2 regions of the Shewanella sp. ECSMB14101 genome follow, and region 2 is predicted to be linked to the other one. Evidence: predicted binding sites of a transcription regulator. Region 2 holds the regulator's gene; the other holds the start of a gene.

Region 1 (3,422 bases), on a different contig from region 2:
GTGTCATGCGCAGGTTAGCCAGCTGCTCAACCGGTTGGTGAGTCGGGCCATCTTCACCCTGACCGATAGAGTCATGGGTATAAACGAAGATGTTTTGAATGCCCATCAGCGCTGACATACGTACCGCGTTACGTGCATACTCCATGAACATCATGAAGGTTGCGCCATAGTTGATGAAACCACCGTGCAGCGAGATACCGTTCATGATGCCGCTCATACCGAATTCACGTACACCGTAGTAGATGTAGTTACCCGCTGGATCTTCCTGAATGCCCTTAGAACCAGACCATAGAGTCAGGTTAGAACCTGCCAGGTCAGCCGAACCGCCGAGCAGTTCAGGTAGGATGGCACCGAAAGCACCGATAGCGTTTTGTGACGCCTTACGGCTAGCAATGCTTTCGCCTTTCTCTTGACACTCTTTGATGAATGCCTGTGCTTTTTCTTCGAAATCGGCTGGCAGTTCACCAGTGATCACGCGGCGCTTATATTCTGCAGCCAGTTCTGGGTAGGCAGCCTCGTAAGCGGCCAACTTCTCATTCCAGGCAGACTCGTTAGCCGCGCCCACTTCTTTAGCATCCCAACCTGCATAAACGTTTTCTGGGATCTCGAACGGTGCGTGTTCCCAACCCAGGAACTCACGTGCCGCGGCAATTTCCGCATCACCCAGTGGCGCGCCGTGACAGTCGTGGCTACCAGACTTGTTTGGCGAACCGAAACCGATAACCGTTTTGCAGCAGATCATGCTTGGCTTGTCGGTAACTGACTTAGCCTCTTCGATAGCCGCGCGAATCGCGTCGCTGTCATGACCATCAACACCGGCGATCACATGCCAGCCGTAAGATTCGAAACGCTTAGCTGTGTCGTCGGTAAACCAGCCCTCAACATGACCATCGATAGAGATACCGTTGTCATCCCAAAACGCAATCAGCTTGCCAAGACCTAGGGTGCCCGCCAGTGAACACGCCTCGTGAGAGATACCTTCCATCAGACAGCCATCGCCCAGGAAGCAGTAGGTGAAGTGATCGACGATATCATGACCCGGACGGTTAAATTGCGCCGCCAGTGTCTTCTCGGCAATCGCCATACCCACGGCGTTGCTGATACCAGCGCCTAGAGGACCAGTGGTGGTTTCAACACCTGGGGTGTAACCATATTCTGGGTGACCCGGCGTCTTAGAATGCAATTGACGGAAGCTCTTCAGCTCTTCGATTGGCAATGCATAACCTGTTAGGTGCAGCAGAGAGTAAATCAGCATTGAACCGTGACCGTTAGATAGGATGAAACGATCGCGATCGACCCACTCTGGGTTATTCGGGTTGTGCTTAAGGAAGTCATTCCAAAGCACTTCAGCGATATCAGCCATTCCCATTGGGGCACCAGGGTGACCAGAGTTGGCTTTTTGAACGGCATCCATACTTAACACACGGATAGCGTTTGCGAGTTCTTTACGAGATGACATGCTCTCTCCTGCTGATTTTATGTTGGGGATTTTGCGGGCAATAATTGGGGGCATATTTTCCCCTACTCGCGGATGGGACGCAAATAAAATTCACCGATTCCCTTAGATTAAATCCATATAGCCGCTAATTTCCCCCACCTAGGGTCCGCCGCTATTTGCCCTTTACTGGGGCTAACGGAATAAGATTGACCACACCAAGCCAGGCAGATTTGATCACCCGCTCAATCTCGCCCGTATCGAAATAAGATAGTTTTAAGTTAGACAAAGCAACTAAAGGTTATAAATAACATAACCTTAGATAACAAAAATAGATTAACTCATCCCAGGCATTAGAATATTTACCCGGTTTTACTCCACAATTTTTACTGAAAAGGGTGTTATCCGATCTGATTTCCACTAAAATGGCCGTCTAGATGTAGATACTTCTACACATTCAAATTGTTTAAAGACGAGATTTTTCCATTATGGCAAAGCACTTGTTTACCTCTGAGTCGGTCTCAGAAGGTCATCCAGATAAAATCGCCGATCAAATTTCTGATGCGGTACTCGACGCGATCTTAGAGCAAGATCCAAAGGCACGTGTTGCGTGCGAAACATACGTCAAAACCGGCATGGTGATGGTAGGTGGCGAGGTGACCACTTCTGCATGGGTTGATATCGAAGAGCTAACCCGCAAGACGGTTCGCGAGATCGGTTACACTCACTCAGACATGGGCTTCGATGCCGACTCTTGTGCGGTACTGAACGCCATTGGTAAGCAATCACCTGACATCAACCAAGGTGTCGATCGCGCCGATCCTAAAGAGCAAGGCGCCGGTGACCAAGGTTTGATGTTTGGTTATGCCAGCAACGAAACCGACGTACTCATGCCAGCCCCTATCACCTATGCTCATGCACTGGTGAAGCGTCAGTCTGAAGTACGTAAAGACAACACCCTGCCTTGGTTGCGTCCAGATGCCAAGAGCCAGGTGACGTTCGCCTACGAAGACAACAAGATCGTCGGCATCGACGCGGTGGTACTCTCGACTCAACATTGTGACAGCGTCAGCCAGTCTGATCTGATCGAAGGCGTGATGGAAACCATCATCAAGCCTGTACTACCTGCACAGTGGTTGAACAAAGAGACCAAGTTCTTCATCAACCCAACCGGTCGTTTCGTTATCGGTGGCCCTATGGGCGACTGTGGCCTGACAGGTCGTAAGATCATCGTTGATACCTACGGCGGCATGGCTCGTCACGGCGGCGGCGCTTTCTCGGGTAAAGACCCGTCAAAAGTTGACCGCAGCGCAGCCTATGCGGCTCGTTATGTAGCCAAAAACATAGTCGCTGCCGGTCTGGCAGATCGCTGTGAGATTCAAGTTTCTTACGCTATCGGTGTGGCAGAGCCAACCTCTATCAGCGTTGAAACCTTCGGTACCGGTAAGGTGTCAGAAGAGGTGTTAATCGGCTTAGTACGTCAGCACTTCGACCTGCGCCCATACGGCCTGACCGAGATGCTTGATCTGGCGCGTCCTATCTACAAGGCAACCGCTGCTTACGGTCACTTCGGTCGTAACGAGTTCCCTTGGGAGCGCACCGACAAAGCTGAAGCGCTGCGCGCAGACGCTAAGCTGTAATCCGCTTTAATAAAAAAACCGCCTACATGGCGGTTTTTTTATGTCGGTACTCGCGTAATTAACCCTTGCTGACCGCTCCTCACCCGTATCAGCGCAACCGCTAATCGATAAGCGTTATTGGCTTACCTGGCTTTGCATAACTGAGCCTGCCTAACCGCTCGGTGCGGTGATAACAATCAAGCCCTGATACACAAACACTATTGAGCTGCTCGATATCGATGCTGCCATCATTTTTCAGCGCCACATCATCAAGCAATATATCGGTAATACTGCCAATCACCAGCAGGGTTTGATTCAGTTCGATCCTCTGATAGCTCTCGAGCTTAACGCCATACTTTAATCGGCTT
Region 2 (3,422 bases):
ACTACCTGGTTACGTTGATAGTCGTTCAGTTCATCCAGCGACAGCAGGCTACTCAGCTGCGACTTGTCGGTCGACAGGCGCTCTCTGAGGCTACGGGCCTGCTCATTGGAGAGCAACTGTTCAATCAGGTTTTGCTGGTAACTCACCAGCACCTGTAACTCCTCTTGCCATAGCTGATTTGAGTCACACAGCTCCAGCAAGCGGTATAAAAAATTGGTACTCTTACCCGCAGCCGACACCACGATCAAATCATCGCTGTGGCCATGAGTCAGTAAAATGTGAGCGACGCGGCGGTAACAATCTGCATCCGCTAAACTAGAACCACCAAATTTATGCAAATGACATCGTGTCATTTTATGCTCCTCAAACCCTTTAACTACTTACCGCGATAGCCGCTTCTAAACCGGCGAGTATACCTGCCACCAGATCCTCGCCATCTTCAATCCCTACTGACAAGCGGATCAGGGTATCTTTAACACCCGCTTCGCGACGCGCCTCTGGGTCCATCGCTCTGTGGGTCATAGTCGCAGGTACTGCCACCAGACTCTCCACGCCCCCCAGACTCTCGGCTACCGAGAAGTATTGTAACGCATCTAAAAAGGCAACGAGTGCCGATTCACCGCCTTTTAACTCAAAACTGAGCATTGCGCCGAAGCCCTTCTGCTGTCTAGCCGCAATTTCATGGCCAGGATGCTCGACAAGGCCCGGATAATACACTTTTTCTACCGCCTTGTGGTCACACAGCAGGGCCAAAACCTTCTGGGCGTTGGCCTGATGTTCACGAATACGCACCGAGAGAGTTCTTAATCCCCTCAGGGTCAGGTAGCTGTCAAAAGCCGAACCGGTCAGCCCCAAAGTATTAGACCACCAGTGCAGTAACTCGCCGACCTCAGGGTCTTTGGCCACCACGGCCCCGCCGACAACATCGCTGTGGCCGTTAATATATTTGGTGGTCGAGTGCACCACTATGTCGGCGCCGAGCAACAAAGGTTGCTGCAAGATGGGAGACAAGAAGGTGTTATCCACTACAACCTGCGCCCCAACCTGATGGCTCGCCTGTGCAATGGCTTCAATATCGACCACCCTCAGCAGCGGGTTAGAAGGTGTCTCAAGCCACACCATCTTAGGCGCTTGTGATAGCGCTTGGCGTAACGCGACATCATCGGTTTGATCCACTACGGCTAACTTAAAGGCACCCTTCTTCGCGAGGTTGGTAAAGAGTCGATAGCTGCCGCCATAACAATCATGGGGGACCACCAAGAGATCCTCAGGCCCTAGCAGGCTGGTCACAAGAGTGATGGCTGCCATGCCGGTGCAGGTGATCACACCAGTAGCCCCTTTTTCCAACTCGGCAATTGCATCGCCCAAGATTGAGCGAGTAGGATTGCCCGAACGACTATAATCGAATGCCCGCGGCTGTTGATGCCCTTCAAACGAGTAATTTGTCGACAGATAGATAGGCGGCACCACGGCACCATGCTGAGTGTCTGACTCTATGCCTTGTCTTACGGCGGCGGTGGCTAGTTTACGCTCTGTCATCTTCAACTCCTCAATTCGAATCTGGGCAGAGACCTCTGGCAAAAGAGATGTCTGGACGTCTAAATGTACCTAAGCCAACGGGTAGCGTCAACAACTTTAGACGTTTAGACGTCCAAACATTTAGAAATCTATTTGCAATTACCAAAAATTAGAGGCAATAATTTGACTGTATTTTGTAAGGGTTTAAAATCTGCACCGAATTTGAGAATTTACAGGTGAGTCAATGACTGAGTGGAATGGCGATTATATCAGCCCCTATGCTGAACATGGTAAGAAGAATGAGCAGGTAAAGAAGATCACTGTCTCTATTCCTCTAAAGGTGCTTAAGGTATTAACCGATGAGCGCACTCGGCGCCAGGTCAATAACTTACGTCACGCCACCAATAGTGAGTTACTCTGCGAAGCTTTCTTACATGCCTATACTGGCCAGCCACTGCCGCACGATGATGACCTGTCTAAAGATAAACCCGACAGCATTCCAGCAGAGGTAAAACGCCTAATGACCGAAATGGGCATTGAGTGGGAAGAGATGGAATAACACGGCCACACACTAATCGACAGAGGGATCGCTAGGCGATCCCTCTTTAGTTTTCACACTTAGTCTGGACTATCCCTGTGCCTGCACTTCCGCTCGATCCACAGATCTTAGCGCTCGCCTCGCTTATCGTCTTTGTCGGCGCTCTTACCCAGAGCCTTATCGGCTTTGGCATGGCGATAGTAGCCTCACCGTTACTTTATCTTATCGAGCCCTCATTGGTTCCGGCGCCCGTGATCTTAATGGGTTTCTCTATCGCCCTATTGACCCTATTTCGTGAACGCGGCGCCTTGGAGTTTAATGGGCTGCAATACGCCTTGCTTGGTCGAATCCCAGGTGGATTTATCGGCGCTGGTTTACTCTTGTTCGCCCCACAAGCTATCTTAGGACTCACAATCTCCATCATTGTCGCAATTGCCGTAGTGCTGAGCCTGCTCAGGGTTAGCCTGGTGGTCAATCGACGTTCTCTCTTTAGCGCTGGCGTGATTTCGGGGATCTTCGGCAACATAGCTGCCATAGGCGGTCCGCCATTGGCTATCTTACTCTCGGGCAAAGATGCCAAGCAGTTTCGCGCTGCATTATCGGCCTTCTTTATCTTCAGTTCCGCCATCGCCATGGTGATCTTAGGGCTGACAGGGCTACTTACCCCGCAACACTTTTACTGCTCGGCCTTACTACTGCCCTCAGTGCTGCTTGGTTATCTGATGGCAAACCGACTCGTCGGACGCATAGACAAACAAAAGACCCGCATGATGACGCTTATTCTTTGTAGCCTGAGTGCTATCCTATTGGCCGCCAAGTCGATAACGAGTCTGCTATAAAATAGAAAAAGCCGGCAATATTGCCGGCTTTTCGATTATCGCTACCTTAGGCTAAAAATGATAAGAAGTTTGAATCACGCCGCCAAAGGCATCGTCACTGCCCACTAAACCGGTAAGATCTAAGTTAAAGAAGCGCCCTATGGTAAAGCCCGTACCTAAGCTATAGAGGTTACTACTGGTATCTTTCATATCGTGACGATAACCCAATCGCAACGCAAACCAATCTGTGGCTCTCATTTCACCACCTATGCGCCAATATTGTGTTTCACCCAGCTCGTCAAAGCGCTTATGACCGTTGAGATCCACATCGGACGTCAAACTGAACTTATCCCAATCATAGGCAACACCTAAGGTGTATAAGGCCTCGATGCGATAGGTAAACTGACGCCCCAAGGTCTCAACGGTATCGAGCTTCTGACTCACCAAGTTGCGTCCAGATAGGCCCAGAGTTAAGCCTTCTATGGGCTGCATGGCCACGCCGATATCCAAGTTAAACACGCTTTCATCGTTGCGATACTTGTTGTCGT

Evidence for each region. Region 2 encodes MetJ, which represses methionine synthesis genes. Its sites were predicted from a motif close to TAGACGTCTAGACGTCTA; they were not measured.
Region 1: the regulator MetJ is predicted to act here: its motif matches at 1,862-1,879, upstream of metK (methionine adenosyltransferase).

What each region holds. Positions count from the first base shown of each region.
Region 1 covers NZ_JSFF01000017.1:84,603-88,024, reverse strand. The annotation lists gene tkt (transketolase) at 1-1,459, opposite strand, end outside; gene metK (methionine adenosyltransferase) at 1,924-3,075, shown strand; gene NY07_RS13770 (flavin reductase family protein) at 3,176-3,422, opposite strand, start outside.
Region 2 covers NZ_JSFF01000007.1:23,635-27,056, forward strand. The annotation lists gene NY07_RS07845 (bifunctional aspartate kinase/homoserine dehydrogenase II) at 1-353, opposite strand, end outside; gene metB (cystathionine gamma-synthase) at 373-1,539, opposite strand; gene metJ (met regulon transcriptional regulator MetJ) at 1,763-2,077, shown strand; gene NY07_RS07860 (sulfite exporter TauE/SafE family protein) at 2,155-2,895, shown strand; gene NY07_RS07865 (conjugal transfer protein TraF) at 2,947-3,422, opposite strand, start outside.